One region of the Streptosporangium sp. NPDC020145 genome, then DNA from elsewhere that is predicted to be linked to it. Evidence: riboswitches for the same ligand, from Rfam matches in the RefSeq annotation. Region 1 holds a riboswitch; the other holds the start of a gene.

Region 1 (17,225 bases):
GCGGCGTCGCGGGCTTGGGCGCCCCGCGTCGGCGCTTTCCCTCGTCACTCCGTCGCTTCGCTCCTGCGTTCCTCAGTCCAAGCACCGACGCGCCCAAGCCGAAACTCCTCACGCTTGGGGCCGGTAAAGCACAAGATCAAAAACCTCACGTGTAGGGCTTAGGAAGCCTCCGCGTGGGGGTCGAATCACCAGAGAAAACAGAAAAGGGAAAACTTGATCACGTTGTCCGTCGTCGTCCCGGTCAAGGACGCCGAGCTCTACATCTCCGACGCGTTGACCTCCCTGGTCAGGAACGCGCGCAGGGACTTCGAGTTCATCGTGGTCGACGACGGATCGACGGACGCCACCGGGCAGATCATCGAGGACTTCCGCGACGAGCTGCCCGGCCTGGTCGTAGTGCACAACGACAGGCCGGTCGGGCTCGCCGACGCCCGCAACCTCGGGACCTCGCTGGCCTCCGGGCGCTACCTGACCTTCATGGACGGCGACGACTGGCTGGCGCCCGGCTACCTCGCCGAACTGACCGGGGCGATCGAACGGCTCGGATGTGACTTCGTCCGGGTGGACCACGTCCAGGCCGAGGGGCGCAAACGGGTGATCCACCGGGCGCCGCTCGCCGTACGGGAGACGGTGCTGAAGCCCCGCGACCACATCCTGCCCACCGGGGTGAAGACGATGGTCGACTACCCCTACGCGTGGGCCGGGATCTACCGTCGCGACCTGGGTGAGCTGCTGACCTTCCCCGGGCACCTGCACACCGCCGAGGACCGGCCGTGGATCTGGCGCCTGCACCGGCAGGCGGGCTCGTTCGCGGTGGTCTCGCTCGCGGGCCTGTTCTACCGCAGGATGGTCGCCGGCTCGCTGACCCAGGTGGGCGACGCCAGGCAGCTGCACTTCTTCGACGCCTTCGACCTGGTCCTCTCCGACCTGGAGGAGGAGTTCGCCCCGAAGGCGGTGCGGACCTTCTGCGCCCTCCTCGCCCACCATCTGGAGCTGGCCGACCGCTTCTCCCCCGACCTGCGCGCCCGCTTCGAAAAGCGCGGCGCCGACGCCCTCAGGCGGTTGCCCTCCGACCTGCTCGCCGCGGGCCGGCTGGAGCCGGAGCGCGACCAGATCCTGCAGACACTGCTGGAGACCCGATGACACAGCTGTTCTACGCCTCGACGCTGTTCGGCGCGATGACGCTCGGGGCGGCGATCGACGAGGGGCTCTTCGGCCCGCACCCGGGCCGCAGGATCCTGCTGGTCTCGAACAACGCGGCCATCCCGGAGATCACCCCCTCCCTCGACCAGGCCCCCGGCTTCGCCGCGCTGCGTCCCCGGTTCGACGAGGTGTGGTCGTGGAACGACATCGTGGCGCCGCTGCACCCCTCCGACTGGAAGGCCCGCATCATCGAGGTCCCGATGCTGGGCCGTCTCCTGCGTTCCTACCTCTCCCTTGAGGAGGGGCCCCGGGAACTGATCCTGGAGTCCATCGCGGTGCCGCCCGCCAGGACGATCGCCGGCCTGGTCAAGGACTGCCCGATCACGGTCTACTCCGACGGCCTGATGAGCTACGGCCCGACCCGTGACCCCCTGCCGCAGGAGATCTCGGGGCGGATCACCCGCCTGCTCCACCTGGACCTCGTTCCCGGCCTGTCGCCGCTGCTGCTCTCCGAGTACGGCGTGCCCGCGGTCGCCCTGCCCGACCGGGCCTTCCTCGACGTCCTCGCCCAGGCGGAACGGCTCACGCACGGCACGCGGGGCCTTCCCCGCGGTCAGGCGATGATCCTCGGCCAGTACCTGTCGGCGCTCGACATCGTCACCCAGGACGAGGAGGCCGGGCTGCACGCGGACATGCTGCGCGGTCTGGCCGCGAGGGGGTTTCGCTCGGTGCTGTTCAAGCCGCACCCGGCGGGCGGGCGGCGACACGCCCAGCGGCTCCGCGAGACGGCCGCGGAGCTGGGGGTTGAACTGACGGTCGTCGGGGAGAGCGTCCCCGCCGAGTCGTGTTTCGCCACGCTTGAACCCGAGCTGGTCGTCGGCTGCTTCTCCACCGCCCTGGTGACCGCGAGCAGGCAGTTCGGGCTGCCGGTCGCGACGCTCGGAGGCGACCTGGTGCTCGAACGGCTGGCGCCGTACGAGAACAGCAACCGCGTCCCGGTCACGATCACCGACGTCCTGCTCCCCCGCCTGTCCCCCGACGGGTCGCTGGAGGAGCCGCCCCCGGTCGATCTTCCCGCGCTGGTGGGCGCCGTCGGCTACTGCATGCAGAGCACCGTCCACCCCGGGCTGCGTGAACGGGCCGTCGCGTATCTGGAGGCCAACGGCCCCGCCCGCTACTTCAAGCGTCAGCGCCTGACAGCCCTGGACCTGCTCCCCACCACACCCGCCCCGGAGCCGGGCCCCCTGGGCAAAATCCGCCGCCGCCTCTCCAAGGCCCTCTCCTGACCCGCCGGCACCCCGCTTCTTGCACCCTCACGAGGGGGGCTCCCCGCCCCAAGCGTGAGGGTTTTGGTCTTGTGCCTTACCGGCGCCAAGCGTGAGGAGTGTCGGCTTGGGCGCGTCGGTGCTTGGACTGAGGAACGCAGGAGCGAAGCGACGGAGTGACGAGGGAAAGCACCGACTCGGGGCGACCAAGCCCCGCGACGCCGCCAGGCGGCGCAAAGAGACACAACCCGCGACGCCGCCAGGCGGAGCAAAAGTCACAGTTTCAGGTAGCGGCGCATGCGGCGTTTGGCGCGGTAGCCGACTCGGAGGACGTTGGGCGGCACCTCCACGCGCAGGCGGGCGCGCCTGCGGGCTGCGGCGTACTGCGGGCCGTCCAGCAGGGAGGTCGCGGGGACGAGGCGTCCCGAGCGGGACTGGCCGACGAGGGCGACCATCTGCGACACCCAGTCGCTCTCACCGTTCGGGTGGAAGTAGTTCGCCCTGCACCAGGCCTCGTCCGGGGTGTGGAAACGGCCCTGAGCCAGGTCGTCCATGGTGCCGAGCAGACCGCTTCCCTCGAAGACCAGGTTGATCATCTCGGCGCTGACGCCGAAGTCGGACAGCACCAGCAGCGGCACGTCCTGGGCGATGGCCTCCAGTGCGGCGGTCGAGCTGACGGTGACGAATCCGGCGGCGTGCGCCAGGTGCTCGTGCATGGCTCCGGCGGCGAACCGCACCGCGCCGGGGCGGACCCGCCCCTCGGTCTCCAGGGCCTGCCACAGACGCTGGTAGTTGTGGCGTTCGTTGTGCGTCTGGCGTTCGTTGTCCAGGGCGCGCAGTTTGACGACCACGTCCAGGTCGGGGCGCCGTCCGGCCAGGTCGGCCAGCGCGAGCAGGATCCGTTCCCTGTCCTCCCTGCGCTTGGGCACCTTGGCCTGGGTGGCGAACACGACGCGGTCGCGGGGCCCCGCCGCGGGGACCTGCCCGCTGTCGCGCAGGAACGGCAGCCGGGTGAGGCCGATCTGTCCTCCGCCGCCGAGTTCCTTGCCGATGGTGGAGAACTCCTCGACCTCCCGCCCGCTGTGCAGGACGAACAGGTCGCATCCGCTGCGGAAGATCCATGCCTTCTCGGTCGCCGGGATGGAGATGCCCGGCAGGCCGGAGACGAAGACGGGCCGGGGCGTGAGACCGGAGAGGACCTCGCTGACCAGCACGTCCACCACGGGCCCTGTGCAGGCGACCAGCACCACGTCGGGCCTGAACCGCTCGGCGGCCCTGCGCAGGGCTCTGGCGGACAGCACCGGCGGGTCACCGGCCGCGCCGGCCACGGCCGCGTGGATCTGGGCCGGTGAGGGCGTGATGGGGGTACGGACCACCGTCAGCTCCGCCGTACAGCCCGAGGGCAGGCCCTCAAGCAGGTAGGCGGCCCACTTCAGGTAGGAATCCGAGTCGGCCACGGCCAGGACCTTCAACCTGTGACTCCAGTGTCGTGATGGGCGAACATCGATAGGTGCGTTCTGAGGGAGGGCGCCGCCTGGGCGGTCCACCACTCGTCGGGGACGTCCACGGTCTCCACGACGACGCCGCGGGCCGACAGCAGGACGCGCAGGGAGGTGACCGCGGTCGAGGGCAGGCTCAGGACCCGCTGCTCGGCCTCCAGTCCGCGCAGCGTCATCTCCGCGGGGGCGCCGCCGTCGTAGACGGTGATCCCGGGCTGCCTGCCGACCCTGGCGAGGTCGCCGGGGTCCTCTCTGCGGTGCGGGAAGTAGGCGACGGGCCCGGTCGAGCCGAGTCCGGCCAGCCAGCCGAAGTAGTGGTCGCGGTGGATGAGGCCGTTGCGGACCAGGGAGGTGCCCAGGACGACGGTGCGTTCCCTCGGCCCCGGTCTGCGCATGGGCTGGGACCTGAGCCAGGCGAAGTCGTGGGTGACCAGTTCGGCCCCCCGTGCGCGTACGGCCCGCGCCAGGTCGTCGGGGACGGGCAGCGCCGTGAAGATCGACAGGCGGCCTGCCCGGGCGGCCGCCCGCAGCCGCATGCCCGCGGCCGAGCCGAGCACCTTCCTGAGCGGTCCCGGGGTGGCTCTGGCCCGGAGCAGGGGCGTCCAGAACCGCCCGGTGAGCAGTTCCAGGAGCCTGATCGTGGCGAGCCCGTCGTCGACGATCACCATCCGGCCGGGCAGGGCGGTGAGCCAGGCCGCCTGGACCTTGCCGGAGAAGGCGTCGCCGACCGCCCAGCTCGTCCCCCTGCGGGGCCTGGGCATCTCGGGCGAGGGCTCGTCGAGTTCGAGCCCGGCTGGTGGGCCGAGTTTGGCGATCTCACGGCGGGTGACGGCCAGCGGGCGCAGCCCGGCCCTGGGCACCACTCGTGCGTGGGCGCCGAGCAGCCCCGCGTGGTGGGCCTCCACGGCGCAGAGCATCTGCAGCGGGGACTCCACCCAGGCAACGGCCGAACCCTGCTCCCGCGCGTGGTCTCGACCGTCCTCCACGCCGGGCGATGACCCGTTCACGACCGCCTCACCGTAACCCGGACGTCTTACGGCGCCGGGAACTACGGGTGAACACACGAATATGCCCTCTTGCGGGTCGTACTCGTGACGATCTACCGTAGTGTACGAAACCGTTTCGTACAGCTGGCCCCGGAGACGCCGATCATGTGGACCGCTGATGACATTCCCGACCTGTCCGGCAGTACGGCACTGGTCACGGGTGCCAGCAGCGGGATAGGGCTGGCGACCGCCCTGCACCTCGCCCGGCGAGGCGCCGAGGTGATCATGACCGCGCGCGACCGGGCCAGGGGGCGGGTGGCGTTGGAGAGGGTCAGGGCGGCGGCCCCGGAGGGACGGGTCGAGCTCAGAGGCCTTGACCTGGCCGATCTCGCCTCGGTGCGGGCGTTCACGGACGACCTTGACCGGCCAATCGACCTCCTCGTCAACAACGCGGGCGTCGCCATGATTCCACGGCGGACGACGGCCGACGGCTTCGAGGCCCAGTTCGGCGTCAACCATCTCGGGCACTTCGCCCTGACCGGGTCGCTACTGCCCCGGCTGCTGGCCGGACAGGGGGCCAGGGTCGTCACGGTCTCCAGTGGCGCGCACGCGATGGGGCGGATCGACTTCGACGACCTGGGGCTGGAGAACGACTACCGCCGCTTCGGCGCCTACTGCAGGTCCAAGCTGGCCAACCTGCTGTTCGCCCTCGAACTACAGCGCCTGGCCGGAGGCAAACTGCTCAGCCTGGCCGTCCATCCCGGGCCGACGGCCACCTCGATCATGCGGCCGGGCGTGTTCACCCGGCCGGTCACCTCCTTCATGCGGCTGGCGCTCAAGGCTCCGGAGAAAGGGGCCCTCCCCTCCCTGTACGCCGCGACCCACCCCGGCGTGACCGGCGGCACGTACGTCGGCCCGGGCCCCAGGGCGCTGACGCCTTCGCCCAGGGCTCTCGACGAAGACCTGGCGCGGCGGCTGTGGATCGTCTCCGAGGAGCTCACGGGCGTACGGTTCGCCGCGCTCACGTCACGTCCCTGACCGGCCCCGGGGCCGGGGGCGACCCCGCCGGGACGGGTAAAGAGACCCCCTCTTGACCCGGTGGAGGAGGGGTCGGCCAAAAGATCTACGTTTACCTGGCACGCGAAGTCCTTGCCCTTGCCCTTCACCGTGCCCGTCGTGTCGCGATCCCCTCTCCCACCGGGGATCGCGTCACCGAAAGGGAGATCGTCTCGGGTCGACGAGGCCCCAGTCTTCCCCCTCGAACGGGGCCCATTCCCAAGCCAAGGCAATGTGTCGGACTTGTAATCGTCTGTCCGGTTCACGTACGTTCAACGAATTCGCGGCGAACGCCCAGACCTTCGCAGGTCAGCGCATTGCCACGACATTGCCCGACCGTGCTCCACCAGGTGGACATCCGCCTGATGGACACGGCCGCCGAATCCGCGAGTCTCGCGGAACCGGGGACCCAGGTCCTTTGGGGTGAATCAGCGCATACGCGCTGTAGGACACTTTCCAGTCCGAACCCGTCAGCTAACCCGGTAGGCGGCATGGAAGCGACGCAAGGAGCAGTACCCCATGGCCAAGCACCGCCTTACCTCCACCCCCAAGACGCACTACCTGGCCCGTGTCATCCTCGGCACCGCCATCGCCCTCAGCGGCGGAGTCGTCGCCGGTGGACCCGCCCTGGCGGACACCCCCGAGCAGACGTCCGCCACCGTCCGGAACGCGAGCGCGGACACCGCCAAGACCAGCCTCCAGACCACGGCCGAGCGCCTGCCCAAGGTGACCGCCCAGCAGGTTCTGAACATCGCCTCCCAGCAGATCGGCGTCAGCGAGAACGCCCAGGGCGGCGGCACCAAGTTCCACTCCTGGTACATGTCCAGTGAGCGCGCCAAGGAGACCACCGCCCGCGATGGCGGCCGCATCCAGGACTACGCCAACGCCCCCTGGTGCGCGATGTTCGTCTCCTGGGTCGGCGAGCAGGCCGGCATCCGCCCCACCATGGGCTGGGACGCCTACACCGTCACCCACGCCAAGTGGTTCAGGGAAAACGGCCACTGGGGCACCACTCCCAAGCCCGGCGCCGTCGTCTACTTCGACTGGAAGGGCGGCAAGGACCTCGACGGGATCGACCACGTCGGCTTCGTGAAGCAGGACAACGGCAACGGCACGATCACCACGATCGAGGGCAACACCGGCAACGGCAAGGTCGAGCAGCGCATCCGTCCGACCTCCCAGGTCGTCGGCTACGGCTACCCGGTCTACAGCGGCTGACCCCATCCCCTCCCTCCGTACGGCCCCCGCCGTACGAGACCCCCATCCGCGGCGGACTCCCCGCCCGCCGCGGCGGTGATCCCCCGAATCCGGAAAGGGCCGTGGCTCCCCGAGCCACGGCCCTTTCGGCGTCCCGTCCCTCCGTCGATATGGGAGCGCTCCCAAAAAGAAGCACATCCATTTTGCGGTCGTTTGAGCCCATAAGTCGCAATGGAAACGGAGGAGGGTAACGGTTGCGTCTCGTCGTATTGACGTCGGCCCACCCGTCGGCCACGCTTCGTGGGAGCGCTCCCAACACGTTGAGGAACCGCCTCGTCGCAGAGCCGCGTCTGTCGGGGACCGGCCCGTGACGACACCTCCCACCGATTCGGGCGAACGACCTGAGAGGGGTCCGGAATGTTGAACCACAGGCGGCGCGGCAGGCTCGCCGCGGTCACGACGGTCACGGCCGCGGCGCTGGCCTTGACCTCGTGCGGTTCCGGCGGGACGGACGGGCCCGCGTCCACGGCGGCCGAACCGGTCGTCGTCACCGTGCACACCTTCGGCGGCGGCGAGAACTTCGGCTACGACAAGGCCGCCCAGGCCTGGAACGCCGCCCACCCCGGCATCCAGATCAGATACCAGAACCTGACCGACCGCTTCGAGGACGTCTACCTGCCCCAGTTGCTCCAGCGGTTGCAGGCGGGCAGCGGCGCGGCCGACGTGGTCGCCCTGGACGAGGGCGCGATGGGCCTGATGAAGGCCCGCCCGCAGTTCTTCACCGACCTCGGGCAGTACGGCCTCGGAGGCCGCAAGGCCGACTTCCCCCCTGCCAAGTGGGACAACGGCGTCAACGCCGAGGGCAAGCTGTTCGCTCTCGGCACCGACATCGGCGGCATGACCATGTGTTACCGCACCGACCTGTTCGAGAAGGCGGGCCTGCCCACGGACCGCGAGGAGGTCGGCAGGCTCTGGCCCGACTGGAAGTCCTTCATGGACGTCGGCAGGAGGTTCCAGGCCGCCAATCCCGGAAAGGACGCGCCGCGCTTCCTGGACGGCCCGAACACCTTCTACAACGTGATCCTCGCCCAGGAGGCGCAGAGGAACGGCGACATCACCTACATCGACACGTCCAACAAGCTCGTCATCGACACCAACCCCGCCGTGAAGACCGCCTTCGACACGGTCAGGAGCTTCAGCGAGGCCGGGCTCACCGCCAAGCTGGCCTCCTTCACCCCGCCCTGGAACGCCGCCATCAAGAAGGGCGGCTTCGCCACGATGGGCTGCCCCGCCTGGATGCTCGGCGTGGTCTCCGGCGCCGCGGGCGAGCCCGGCAAGGGGAAGTGGGACGTCGCGACGGTGCCGGGAGGCGCGGGTAACTGGGGCGGCTCCTACCTGGCCGTGCCCAGGCAGAGCAAGCACCCGAAGGAGGCCGCCGAGGTGGTGAACTACCTCACCGGCAAGGACGGCCAGATCATGGCCTTCCAGGAGGCCGCCGCCTTCCCCAGCTCCCTGCCCGCCCAGCGGGACCCGGCGGTCGGCGACCTGAGGAACCCGTTCTTCAACGACGCGCCGACCGGCCGGATCTTCGGCGCGTCGGTCGAGAACCTGCAGCCGGTCTTCCTGGGTGAGAAGCACGCCCAGGTGAAGACCGCGGTCGAGAAGATCCTTGAGGGCATGGACCAGGGCTCGGTCCCCTACGACCAGGCCTGGCAGAGGTTCCTCGACGCCGGGGTCAAGGCGGCTGGCTGATCCGCTTCCCCCACCGGTCCCGTCGCCCCGGGACCGGTGGGGCCCACAGAGAAACCAGCCAGGAAAGCCCCCCGAAAGGCCGATCGATGACTCCGCACGCCGCAGCCCCGGCCCAGGCCGGGCCCGGTGAGCGCCCGCCCGCCGTACGGAGACGGGACGGCGCGCTGTTCGCCAGGTTCGACCTGTTGGTCACCCCCTATCTCTTTGTCTCGCCGTACTTCGTGTTGTTCGTCCTCTTCGGGGTCTTCCCGCTCGGCTACACCCTGTGGGTCTCGCTGCACGACTGGGAGCTCGCCGGGGACAGGATCTTCGTGGGGGCGGGCAACTACCTGTCCCTGGTCGCCGACGAGGCCTTCTGGAACGCGGTGGTCAACACGCTCGGGATGTTCGTCATCTCGACGGTCCCGCAGCTCGTGCTGGCGCTGCTGCTGGCCAACGCCCTCAACAAGCGCATCCGGGGCAGGCTCGCCCTCCGCATGGGCGTACTGCTGCCGCTGGTGACCTCCGTCGTCGCGGTCGCCATCGTCTTCACCCAGCTCTACGGGCGCGACTACGGCATGGTCAACTGGTTCCTCGGCCTCTTCGGAGTCGACGCGGTCAGCTGGCAGAACGAGAAGTGGTCCGCGTGGATCGCGATCTCCACGATGGTCGACTGGCGCTGGACCGGTTACAACGCGATCATCCTGCTGGCCGCCATGCAGACCATCCCCGGAGACCTGTACGAGGCGGCCTCCCTCGACGGCGCGAGCGCCAGACGGCAGTTCTGGCGGATCACCGTCCCGATGCTGCGCCCGACGATCGTCTTCACCGTGTTCGTCTCGACCATCGGCGGCCTGACGCTGTTCACCGAGCCCGTCATGTTCGACGGCAACCCGACGATGAGCGGCGGGGCGACCGGCCAGTACCAGACGGTGGCGATGTTCGTCGTCAAGGAGGCCTTCCGTGACTTCGACCTCGGGTACGCCTCCGCCGCCGCCTGGCTGCTGTTCGTGCTGATCCTGCTCGGCACGCTCGTCAACCACCTGCTCACCCGCCGCATCGGAGGCGCCGGATGAGCCGCCCAGGGGACGCTGGACCGCTGACGAGGGCCACGCTCGCCCTCGCCGTCGTGATCTCCGCCTTTCCCGTCTACTACATGTTCGTCATGGCCACCCGGACCAACGAGGAGGCGATCGACGTTCCCCCGCCGCTGCTGCCCGGCGGCCACCTGGGGGAGAACATCGCCCGGCTGCTCGCGGCCGAGGACGCCCACTTCCTCACCGGCCTGGTCAACTCGGCCGTCGTCTCGGTCACCGTGACCGTCTCGGTCGTGTTCATCTCCACGCTGGCCGGGTTCGCCTTCGCCAAGCTGCGTTTCCGGGGCGGGCGGGCGCTGCTCGGGCTGATCCTGGTGACGATGATGGTCCCGCTCCAGCAGATGGGCGTGGTCCCGCTGTACGAGCTCATGGTGACCCTCGGCTGGACCGGCCGGCTCAAGGCGGTGATCCTGCCCTTCCTCGTCAACGGGTTCGGGGTCTTCATGATGACCCAGTACGCCTCCCAGGCGGTGCCGGACGAACTGGTCGAGGCCGCCCGCGTCGACGGCGCCTCGACGGCGGGCGTCTACGCCCGGGTGATCCTGCCCGCGCTCAGGCCGGGCATGGCCGTACTGGCGCTGCTTGTCTTCATGCAGACCTGGAACGAGTTCATGTGGCCGTTGATCGTGCTGGACCCGGACAACCCCGTGGTGCAGACCTCGATCGCCGCGCTCAACCAGGCCCACGGCACCGACTACGTCATGTTGTTCACCGGCACGGCGGTCTCGGTCCTGCCTCTTTTCATTGTTTTCGTCGTGTTCGGCCGTCAGATCGTCGGCGGCCTCATGGAAGGTGCGGTCAAGGCGTGACGACGCAGCAGACACAGGATCAGGAGTTGAGGTTCCCGGAGGGCTTCGCCTGGGGGGCGGCGACCTCCGCCTACCAGATCGAGGGCGCGGTCTCCGAGGACGGGCGCGGCAGGTCCATCTGGGACACCTTCGCCCGCCTGCCGGGGCGGGTGGTGAACGGTGAGAACGCCGACGTCGCCGTCGACCACTACCACCGCTACCGCGACGACGTCCGGCTGATGGCCCGGCTCGGCCTGGGCGCCTACCGCTTCTCCGTCTCCTGGCCGCGCGTCCAGCCGGACGGCGTGGGGGCGGTCAACCAGCGGGGGCTCGACTTCTACCGCAGGCTGGTCGACGAACTGCTCGGCCAGGGGATCGACCCGTGGGTGACGCTCTACCACTGGGACCTGCCCCAGGCCCTTGAGGACGCGGGAGGCTGGCCCGCGCGGGACACCGCCCTGCGGTTCGCCGACTACGCGGCGGCCGTACACGACGCGCTCGGCGACCGGGTGCGCAACTGGAGCACGGTCAACGAGCCGTGGTGCGCGGCCTTCCTCGGCTACGCCTCCGGGGAGCACGCCCCAGGGCGGCGGGAACCCGCGCGGGCGGTCCTGGCCGCCCACCACCTGCTGCTCGGCCACGGGCTGGCCATGGCGGCCATGCGCGCCCAGCGGGCCGGCAGCCGGATCGGCGGCTGCGTGAACCTCTACGCCGTCTCTCCGCTGACACGCTCGGCGGCCGACCTGGACGCCGCCCGCCGCATCGACGGCCTGCAGAACCGTCTCTTCCTGGACGCGCTGCTCAGGGGGGAGTATCCGGCGGACGTCCTGGCGGACCTCGGGGAGGCCGCCGAGGGGCTCGCTGAGGGACTCGCCGAGACGGGGGACATGGGGGTCATCTCCGCCCCGATGGACATGCTGCTGATCAACTACTACAGCCGGTTCACCGTCTCCGGGGCCCCAGGGGGCGCGGTCTCGGCCGCGGCGGCGCCGACGGACACCGGCTCTCCCTGGGTGGGCAGCGAGCACGTCTCGTTCGCCGGGAGCGGGCGTCCGGTGACCGGCATGGGCTGGGAGATCGACCACGACGGGCTGCGGGAGGTCCTGCTGCGGGTCGCCGGGGACTACCCCCGGATCCCCCTGGTGGTCTCCGAGAACGGCGCGGCCTTCGACGACGTCGCCGACGCCGGCGGTTTCGTGCGGGACCCGGAGCGCAGGGACTACATCGAGGCCCATCTGCGCGCCTGCCACGCCGCGATCGGGCAGGGGGCGCCGCTCGTCGGCTACTTCGCCTGGTCGCTGCTGGACAACTTCGAGTGGGCCTGGGGGTACGGCAAGCGCTTCGGGCTGGTGCGCGTCGACTACCCGACGCAGCGCAGAGTTCCCAAGGAGAGCGCCCTTTGGTATGCCGAGACAATCAGGCGTGGAGGCCTGACCGGTCCTGCACAATGAAGTCCGGAGAATCTTTCATGGGGGCGAGAAACATGAACGGCGACCGTCGTCCGACCCTTGAGGCGGTCGCGGCCCTGGCCGGAGTCGGGCGCGGCACGGTCTCCCGGGTGATCAACGGTTCGCCGAAGGTGAGCGAGAGGGCTCGCGACGCGGTGCAGCAGGCGATCAGGGAGCTGGGCTACGTCCCGAACCGGGCCGCCCGCACCCTGGTCACCCGGCGCACGGACACCGTCGCGCTGGTCGTCTCCGAGTCGGAACTGCGGGTCTTCGACGAGCCCTACTTCGCCGGGACCATCCGCGGCATCGGCTCGGCGCTCTCGGAGACAGGCCTGCAGCTGATCCTGGCGATGGCCCAGTCCAGGCAGGACCACGACCGTCTTGAGCACTACCTGACGGGCCAGCACGTCGACGGGGTGCTGCTGATCTCGCTGCACGGGGCCGACCCGCTGCCCGGCAGGCTGGAGGAGATGGGCGTGCCGACCGTCATCGGCGGCAAGCCCGTCGGGCTCGACCCCTACTGTTACGTCGACGTGGACAACAGGGCCGGGGCCAGGCAGGCGGTGAAGTACCTCCTGGGCAGGGGCCGCAGGCGGATCGCCACCATCGCGGGCCCGCAGGACATGGGGGTCGGCGTCGACCGGCTCGCGGGCTACCGCGACGCGCTGATCGCCACTGGCGTGCCGGAGATCGTGGCCTACGGCGACTTCAGCGAGGACAGCGGCGCGCGGGCCATGTGCGGGCTCCTGGCCGAGCACCCGGACCTGGACGCGGTCTTCACCGCCTCCGACCCGATGGCGCTGGGCGCGCTGCGGGTGCTGCGGCACGAGGGCAGGGACGTCCCCGGCGACGTGGCGGTGATCGGGTTCGACGACTCCCCCGCCGGGGCCCACTCCTCTCCCCCGCTGACCAGCGTGCACCAGCCGACCGAGGCGATGGGCCGTCAGATGGCCCACCTCCTGGTCGCCCGCATCAACGGTGAGCACCTGGAGCAGCCGGTCGTGATCCTCGACACGCATCTGGTCGAGCGGGCCTCCGCCTGAAAGGACAGTCGTGCCCAGGCAGTTCATCCTTCGCGACGGCGACATGTACGCCGAGATCAGTCAGTTCGCGGCGGCCGTGCGCGTGCTCAGGCACGACGGGCGCGACCTGGTGGCGGACTGGCCGCCGGAGGGGCCCGTCCCCTTCTACAGCGGCACCCTGCTGGCCCCGTGGCCCAACCGGGTCGGCGGGGCGCGCTACACCTTCGGCGGCGTGACCCACCGCCTCACCGCGAACGAGGAGTCCCGGGGCAACGCCCTGCACGGGCTGGTCGCCGACGTCAGGTGGTCACCGGTCGAGATCGGCCCCGCCCACGTACGGCTGGCGCACACCGTGACCCCGGTGCCCGGTTACCCGTTCACCCTGGCCCTGCGGGTGCTCCACCATCTGACCTCCGGCGGCCTGACCACCACGCTGACCGCGGAGAACACCGGTGAGCACGCCGCGCCGTACGGCTGCGCGCCGCATCCCTGGCTGCTGGCGGGCGAGGACGCCGGGGAGTACGAGCTGCTGGTGCCCGCGGACAGGGTGCTGCTGCCCGACGAGCGGATGCTGCCCGCCTCCCTTGAGGACGTCTCCGGCACGCCGTACGACTTCAGGGAGCCCAGACGGCTCGGCGGCACGGTCGTCGACCACACCTTCACCGGTCTGAGGCCCGGGGCGGACGGCCTGACCAGGGTGCGGGTACGCGGCCCGGAGGGCGGGGTCGAGGTGAGCTGGCGGGCCTCGGTCCTGCCGTGGGCGCAGGTGTGCGGCGGCACCGGGTCCGGCTATCGGGGGCTGGCGGTCGAGCCGATGACCTGCCCGCCGGACGCCTTCAACTCGGGCACCGACCTGATCGTGCTCCAGCCGGGCGAGACGACCGAGACCTCCTGGACGATCTCCCCGCTCTGAGGCCTCTTCCCCACCCTTGATCTGACGCGTGCCGTACCGGACTCCGGGGGACGGTTTCCTTGGCGACCCCGTTGTGCGACAATTTCATTGGGTGATGAATTATGACTCGGAACACGTGTGTGATCGCGGGGGGCGGTCCCGCCGGGGCCGTACTCGCGCTGTTGCTGGCCAGAGCCGGCGTCCGGGTGACGCTGCTGGAGAAGCACTCCGACTTCCTGCGTGACTTCAGGGGCGACACCATCCACCCCTCGACTCTGCAGGTCCTGCACGAGATCGGCCTGGCCGAGGAGTTCCTGCGGCTGCCGCACCACAAGGCGTACGGCATGGCCGTGCACACCGACGAGGGGACGGTTCCGGTCGCCGACCTGTCCAAACTGGGAGGCGAGTATGGCTACATCGCCTTCGTCCCGCAGTGGGACTTCCTCAACCTGGTGACCACCGCCGCCGCGCGTTACCCCACCTTCCGTCTCCTCATGAACGCCGAGGTGCACGGCGTGATCCGGGAGGGGAACGCGGTGCGCGGGGTCCGCTACCGCGACCCCGACGGCGAGCACGAGCTTAGAGCCACACTGACCGTAGCCGCCGACGGACGCCACTCCGACGTACGGCGTGCCGCCGGGCTCGTCCCGATCGAACACGGCGCGCCGATGGACGTGGTGTGGTTCCGGCTGCCGCGCGAGGAGAGCGACCCGGACGAGACGTTCCTGCGCCTGTCCTCGGGCCGGATCATGGTGGTGATCGACCGGGGAACCTACTGGCAGCTGGCCTACGCCATCCCCAAGGGCGGCTTCGAGGAGTTGCGGGCGGCCGGGATCGAGACGCTGCGGGAACAGGTGACGAACCTGCTGCCGTTCCTGGCGGGCCGTACCGGGCTGCTGACCGGCTTCGACGACGTCAGCGTGCTCTCGGTCGCGCTCAACCGGCTGCGCCGCTGGCACCGGCCAGGCCTGCTCGTCATCGGGGACGCCGCGCACGCCATGTCGCCGGTCTTCGGCGTCGGCATCAACCTGGCCGTGCAGGACGCCGTCGCCACGGCCAACCTGCTGGCCGGGCCGCTGGCCTCCGGCGCGGAGATCCCCGAGTCGCTGCTGGCCAGGATCCAGCGCCGCCGTACGGTGCCGACCGTGGTGACCCAGTTCGCCCAGCGGGTGGTGCAGGACCGGCTGATCCGGCCGGCCCTGGACGGGCGGGACGCCCCGGAGCTGCTGCCACGCGACCTGTCCCACCTTCCGGTGGTCGGCGCCCTGACCCGCCGGTTCATCGGCCTCGGTGTCCTTCCCGAACACGTCAAGAGCCCCTCGTGAGCCCGCAACGGATCTCCGCCGAGCCCACGGCCCCCTACCGACAGGCACCGCGACGTCTTCCACAGTGACAAAGAGGTTCTCAATCTGTGGACGTTGAGGTGGGTTCGCCCACGAGGTTGCAATAGCCTGGTATGTCGTGAGCAACTACCTCGATTCCTGGCGGGAGCTTCCCGCGGCGCAGCAGCCCGAGTGGCCCGACCGCGGCGAGCTGGACAAGGTCGTCGCCGAACTCTCCGCACTTCCCCCGCTCGTCTTTGCGGGGGAATGCGACAACCTCAAGGCCGAACTCGCGGCGGTGACGCGAGGCGAGGCCTTCGTGCTGCAGGGCGGTGACTGCGCCGAGACCTTCGCCGGCGCCACCGCCGACACCGTCCGCAACAAGCTGAAGACGCTGCTGCAGATGGCGATCGTGCTCACCTACGCGGGGAGGGTCCCCGTGGTGAAGATCGGCCGGATAGCGGGGCAGTTCGCCAAGCCCCGTTCAAAGGGAACCGAGGTGCGCGGCGGCGTCGAGCTGCCCGCCTACCGGGGCGACATGGTCAACGGTCTCGACTTCACCCCTGAGTCGCGTCTGCCGGACCCGGGACGGCTGCTGCGCGCCTACCACTCCTCCGCGGTGACGCTGAACCTGATCCGCGCCTTCACCAAGGGCGGCTACGCCGACCTGCGGCAGGTGCACGCCTGGAACCAGGATTTCGTCAGCGAGTCCCCCGCGGGCAAGCGCTACGAGCGGCTGGCCGGGGAGATCGACCAGGCGCTGGCGTTCATGCACGCCTGCGGTGCCGACCCGGCGGAGTTCCACGGCGTGGAGTTCTACTCCTCGCACGAGGCACTCATCCTCGACTACGACAGGGCGCTGACCAGGATCGACTCCAGGACCGGCCAGCCGTACGACGTGTCGGCGCACATGGTCTGGATCGGCGAGCGCACCCGCCAGCTCGACAGCGCTCACGTGGAGTTCTTCTCCCGCATCCGCAACCCGATCGGCGTGAAGCTGGGCCCGACCACGACGGCCGAGGAGGCCCTGGCGCTGGTCGAGAAGCTGAACCCCGACAACGAGCCCGGCCGCCTGACCTTCATCACCAGGATGGGCGCCTCCAAGATCCGCGAGCACCTGCCCGCGCTGGTGGAGAAGGTCACCGCGAACGGCGCCCAGGTCGCCTGGATCTGTGACCCGATGCACGGCAACACCTTCGAGGCCCCCAGCGGTCACAAGACCCGGAGCCTGGACGACGTGCTGAACGAGGTCGCGGGTTTCTTCGAGGTGCACCGGGACCTCGGCACCCACCCGGGCGGCATCCACATCGAGTTCACCGGCGACGACGTCACCGAGTGCGTGGGCGGCGCCGACGAGGTCGCGGAGGGCGACCTGGCGCTGCGCTACGAGACGGCCTGCGACCCCCGCCTCAACCGGAGCCAGTCGCTCGACATGGCCTTCCGGGTCGCGGAGCTCTACCGCTCCTCCTGAGCCCTGAGCTGCGGTTCGCCGCGAGACACACGAGGGTCCCACGCCTGTGGTGCGGGACCCTTCGTCGTTTCGGGGTCAGTCCTTCTGCGCGCGGAGCTCGTTGGCCAGCTCGGCGCGGATCGCGTCCATGTCGAGCGCCCGGACCTGACCGATGAGGTCCTCAAGGGCGGGCGCGGGCAGCACCCCGGGCTGAGCGAAGACGACAATGCCGTCCCGGATGGCCATGACCGTGGGGATCGAGGTGATCTCGAAGCCCTGCGCGAGCCCCTGCTCGGCCTCGGTGTCGATCTTCCCGAACTTGATGTCGC
Region 2 (3,977 bases), on a different contig from region 1:
CGGCCGGTCTTCGGGGGCAGCTGGCCCTGGATGACGTACTCGCCGTTGACCTTGGACGGGTTCCTGACCTTCGCCAGCAGGGTGGAGTCCAGGTCCGACCACTTCAGCGGCTGGAGCGGGTCGAAGCCGTCCTTCGTGATGTAGATCTCGAAGGTGCCGGGGTGGTCGGCGGTGTAGGGGTAGCGGAAGGTGTAGGCGCCGCCGCCGGTCGGCATGGCCGTGGAGGGCCAGTCGGTGCGGGCCGCGTCGTAGGCCCGGTACTTGGCGCGTCCGGCGCTGCACAGCTGCCCGTCAGGGATGATCTCCCTGTGCTTTCCGTTGGCGGTGCCGATGTTCAACTCGTCCCAGTCGTAGAGCGGCTGGGTGTCCCATTTGCCGACGGCGGCCTTGCAGGCCGGGGTGTCGGGCGACTCCGGGTTCTCCAGATAGCAGGCGTAGACCCGGCTGACGGGTGTTCCCATCGATCCATGGGCGGACGCCGAACCGGCCATGACCGTCGAGAGCAGGACGGGTACGGCCGCCGCGACGGCGATCGCACCAAGCTTCCGATTGTTCATGAAGGGCTTCTCCTGGGGGGTATAAGGGCGGAGAACGTGCAGGTCAGGCCCATGATTACGGGTTAATTATTAGGTAAGTTTCCTAACAGTTTCACTGAACTTAACGCCATGGGCGGAGTGGGGTCAAGACCTGGCCAATGTCCCTTTCTTGGGGGTTGAAGGTAGATCTTCTGGGGTTTTCATGGCTTTTGCTTTGCTTTGTCCGTTTGTGGTGGGTAGTGTCCTAGTTGTTCTCGACCGGTGACTTGCCCCTCACGAGAAGGAGCGGTCGGTCGACGTCGAATCCCGAAGCCTCCCGAGGGCGACGGGAGCCGGGGACCCACCTTTTGGGGTGAATCCGCCGCGACAACGCGGCGGTAGGGCAACTCCACCGCCCGAACCCGTCAGCTAACCCGGTAGACGAGATGGAGAGGAGATCCCCTCATGGATCACGTCGTCGCCTACCCACCGGCACGCACCGCCTTCGCGCGGATCGACTGAGACTTCCGCCGCGCCTGACCGCGGCACCCCCGCCCCGCACCGCGCTCCGTGTACGCCCGCCTGTTTCCTGGTGCGGCCTCTCTTCCCTGTGAGCGCTCACGCCCCGTGCCCCACTGATCGCCGAACGTCTTCGGCCCGGCACGAGCGGCTGTCCTGTTCCCTCGTGAAAGAGCCCTGTCTTCATGCGTTTCTCCGCTGCCCTGCGCCATCGTCTGCTCGCCGCCACCCTTCTGAGCGCGAGCGTCCTGACCTCCGCGGGTGTCGTCTCCGCGCTGCCCGCCGCAGCCGACACCGGCACCGGAACCACCGCCACCGCCCCGGCCGCCGCTGAGCCCGTCCTGCTCAAGGGCTCGACCAAGGCCTCCTACTTCTGGGACGACTCCTCCGGCCGCGCCGGTGACACCGGTCTGCCCGCGAGCGGCAAGCCCATGCAGAAGGGCATGATCGCCAGCCCGAGCTGGCCGCTGTTCACCGAGGGCTACGTCCTCTACAACGGCAAGAAGGCCAAGTTCTTCGTCGGCGACCGCGGCCCCGGCGTGCCGTCGAGCAGCGGCGTCATGATCGACCTCGACGCCAAGACCTTCGCCGACCTGACCGGTGGCAGCTTCAACTCCGACACGCTGGGCGTGGACGGTGTCGACGGCCAGGGGCACATCAAGGTCGAGTACGTCATCACCAAGTGGGGCGACGGCGTCGGCAAGAAGAACTACCCCGTGGCCTTCTCCAGCGGAGCCTGGAAGCTCATGGACCACAACCCGGCCACGCCGCCGCAGACCGCCCTGGCCGACGCGCCGCGGCCGTAACCCCTCATCGCGAAATATCCCCCAACCCCGAAGACCCCCGACCCCCTTCGGATCCCCGCTTCCTGAGATCCCCGAAGGTCCCGCTCCTCTCCCGGGACCCCTCCTCCGATCCCCCTCGGAGTCCGAGACCCCCTCAGGAAGGACGAGGGCGGGCACCCCGCACAGGTGCCCGCCCTCGTTCCGCGTTCACCGGCCGTGCCGTACGGCCCGCGGGCCGGACCCTCGGTCTCTCCTCGGCGTCGCGTGGTCCCTCGCGGTCGTCCTCGCCGCTCCGGTCACCGGGGCGTCCGAGTGCGGGAGGTGATGGCGGCCAGGTTCTCCGCCGTCCTGCGTCCCTCAAGCCGCAGCAATCCGAGGTTGGACCCCGGGCGGGCGAGGATCGTGAGGACGATCTTCGGGCCCGCGGTGTAGAGGAGCGCGTAGCCGCCGGCCGCGGAGACCAGCGTCTCCTCGAAGGTTCCCCTGCCCGTCATGTCCGCCATCCGGCGGCTGAGGGCCAGCAGCGCCGAGGAGAGGGCGCCGGTCTGCTCGGCGAAACCGCCGTCCAGGTCACTGGCTATCGTCAGGCCGTCCGCGCCGCACACGACGCTTCCGTCCACATCGGGTGTCCGCTCACGTAGCCGGGTCATCTCCTGGCGTACCTCGTCGCGGATTTCCACCGGCACCCTCCTTCTGGTCCGCTTCGGCGTCCGCGGTTTCACGGGCGTCCTCGAAGGCGTCGGACCGGGCTCAGGCAAGTGCCCTCAGCGCGTTCCTCAGCCGGATGAGCAGGTCGACGTCGGCGGGGTCGCCCGCCGTCACGGTCCCCCCGGGAGCCCCGGCGGGAGGTCCCGTCGCGGGCGGGCACGGTGGCCCGGCCGTGTCGAAGCACCCTCGCGGGCCGGACCGGTGCCGTTCCTCACGCGGGAACGGCGGGGCGGTGAGACCCCCGGCACGGGCGGTCAGGTGACCCGACAGGGACTGGAGACGATGCCGCGCCAGGGCCAGATCAGCGTGATGTACATCAAGACGGACATAAATCACGAGCAGGCCGTCGAACACCGTTTCCAATGGTTTTAGTAAATGGTATCCGTCGTCGGTGGTTATGATCACTTCACGGATTCCAGTGGGCTCGCCGGGGAGGCTCACGGCGAGGCCGTCGAGCATCGCCCGTAAGGTCTCGCCGAGCCCCGCGACGGCCCTGCCCGCGCCGGTTTCGCGGGCCGCGCCACCGCCCGCCACGGCCGTCCCGCCGGTCTGGTCGATCAGCACCGCGTCCAGCGCACCGGGGATGGCCATGGCCTCGGCCAGGCAGCCTTCGATTCCGAGCACGGGGTCCCCCTCGCCAACGACTCCACAACGCCGCCCGGTCAGCGTAGGGAAACCTCTCCGAACCCGGAGCTATTCATGAAAAGTCAGATATGGCGAGGAAAAGAATTCCGCCGGGCGGTAGAAGGTTTGTCAACCGACGGGGGAACGTTTACTACTCGTCGGGGAGGAGGGCTTTCTCGTCGGGTTTGTGGACAAGAACGTTCTTCACATATGACTCGGTCGAGGCGGGCAGTCCGACGTCCTGCCCGGCTTTCTCGGAGATGAACCAGCGGTGGTCGAGCACCTCGTGGAAGAGCTGGGCCGGCTCCAGTTTGCGCCGCATGTTCGCCGGTACGGCCTCGATCGTCGGCTGGAACACCTCGGCCAGCCACCGGTGGGCCACGACCGCCTCGTCCTCGTGGCGCAGGCCGCGCGCGACCCGGAAGGCGTCGAGGTCGTTGAGCAGCCGCCTGGCCTGGTTCTCCTCGACGTCCAGACCGGTGAGCCTGAACAGCCTGTGCTGGTGGTGTCCCGCGTCGACCACCTTGGGGCGCACGACCAGCCGTCCCGTGCCCGCCTTGCGGCGGACCATCATCTCGGCGACGTCGAAACCGAGGTCGTTCAGCTTGCGGATCCGCTGGTCGATCCGGTGCCAGTCCACCTCCTCGATGATCTCGTCGGAGGTGAGCTCGCCCCAGAGCCTGTGGTAGCGCGCGCAGACCGAGTCGGCGACCTCCTCGGGGTCGATCGAGGAGTGCAGCAGCTCGCCCGCCTGCAGGTCGAGCATCTCGCCGAACAGGTTGACGTGCGCGACGTCGATGTCGTGCAGCCGCTGCCCCTCGCTGAT

The links. Region 1 has a riboswitch for cyclic di-AMP ahead of ABZ463_RS01115 (CHAP domain-containing protein). Riboswitches for the same ligand answer to the same signal wherever they lie in the genome.
Region 2: linked by a shared signal. The riboswitch ahead of ABZ463_RS06775 (hypothetical protein) and the one ahead of ABZ463_RS01115 (CHAP domain-containing protein) in region 1 are both predicted to bind cyclic di-AMP.

Annotation. Positions count from the first base shown of each region.
Region 1 is NZ_JBEXZT010000001.1:252,238-269,462, reverse strand. It holds gene ABZ463_RS01140 (glycosyltransferase family 2 protein) at 214-1,143, shown strand; gene ABZ463_RS01135 (polysialyltransferase family glycosyltransferase) at 1,140-2,429, shown strand; gene ABZ463_RS01130 (DUF6716 putative glycosyltransferase) at 2,684-3,865, opposite strand; gene ABZ463_RS01125 (hypothetical protein) at 3,877-4,914, opposite strand; gene ABZ463_RS01120 (oxidoreductase) at 5,059-5,931, shown strand; cyclic di-AMP (ydaO/yuaA leader) riboswitch at 6,316-6,453, shown strand; gene ABZ463_RS01115 (CHAP domain-containing protein) at 6,469-7,167, shown strand; gene ABZ463_RS01110 (ABC transporter substrate-binding protein) at 7,564-8,898, shown strand; gene ABZ463_RS01105 (sugar ABC transporter permease) at 8,985-9,953, shown strand; gene ABZ463_RS01100 (carbohydrate ABC transporter permease) at 9,950-10,783, shown strand; gene ABZ463_RS01095 (GH1 family beta-glucosidase) at 10,780-12,213, shown strand; gene ABZ463_RS01090 (LacI family DNA-binding transcriptional regulator) at 12,246-13,253, shown strand; gene ABZ463_RS01085 (aldose 1-epimerase family protein) at 13,264-14,145, shown strand; gene ABZ463_RS01080 (FAD-dependent oxidoreductase) at 14,247-15,449, shown strand; gene ABZ463_RS01075 (class II 3-deoxy-7-phosphoheptulonate synthase) at 15,586-16,917, shown strand; gene ABZ463_RS01070 (thioredoxin domain-containing protein) at 16,993-17,225, opposite strand, start outside.
Region 2 is NZ_JBEXZT010000003.1:278,465-282,441, reverse strand. It holds gene ABZ463_RS06780 (lytic polysaccharide monooxygenase) at 1-557, opposite strand, end outside; cyclic di-AMP (ydaO/yuaA leader) riboswitch at 824-974, shown strand; gene ABZ463_RS06775 (hypothetical protein) at 1,220-1,840, shown strand; gene ABZ463_RS06770 (roadblock/LC7 domain-containing protein) at 2,116-2,499, opposite strand; gene ABZ463_RS06765 (hypothetical protein) at 2,570-3,151, opposite strand; gene ABZ463_RS06760 (DUF4032 domain-containing protein) at 3,303-3,977, opposite strand, start outside.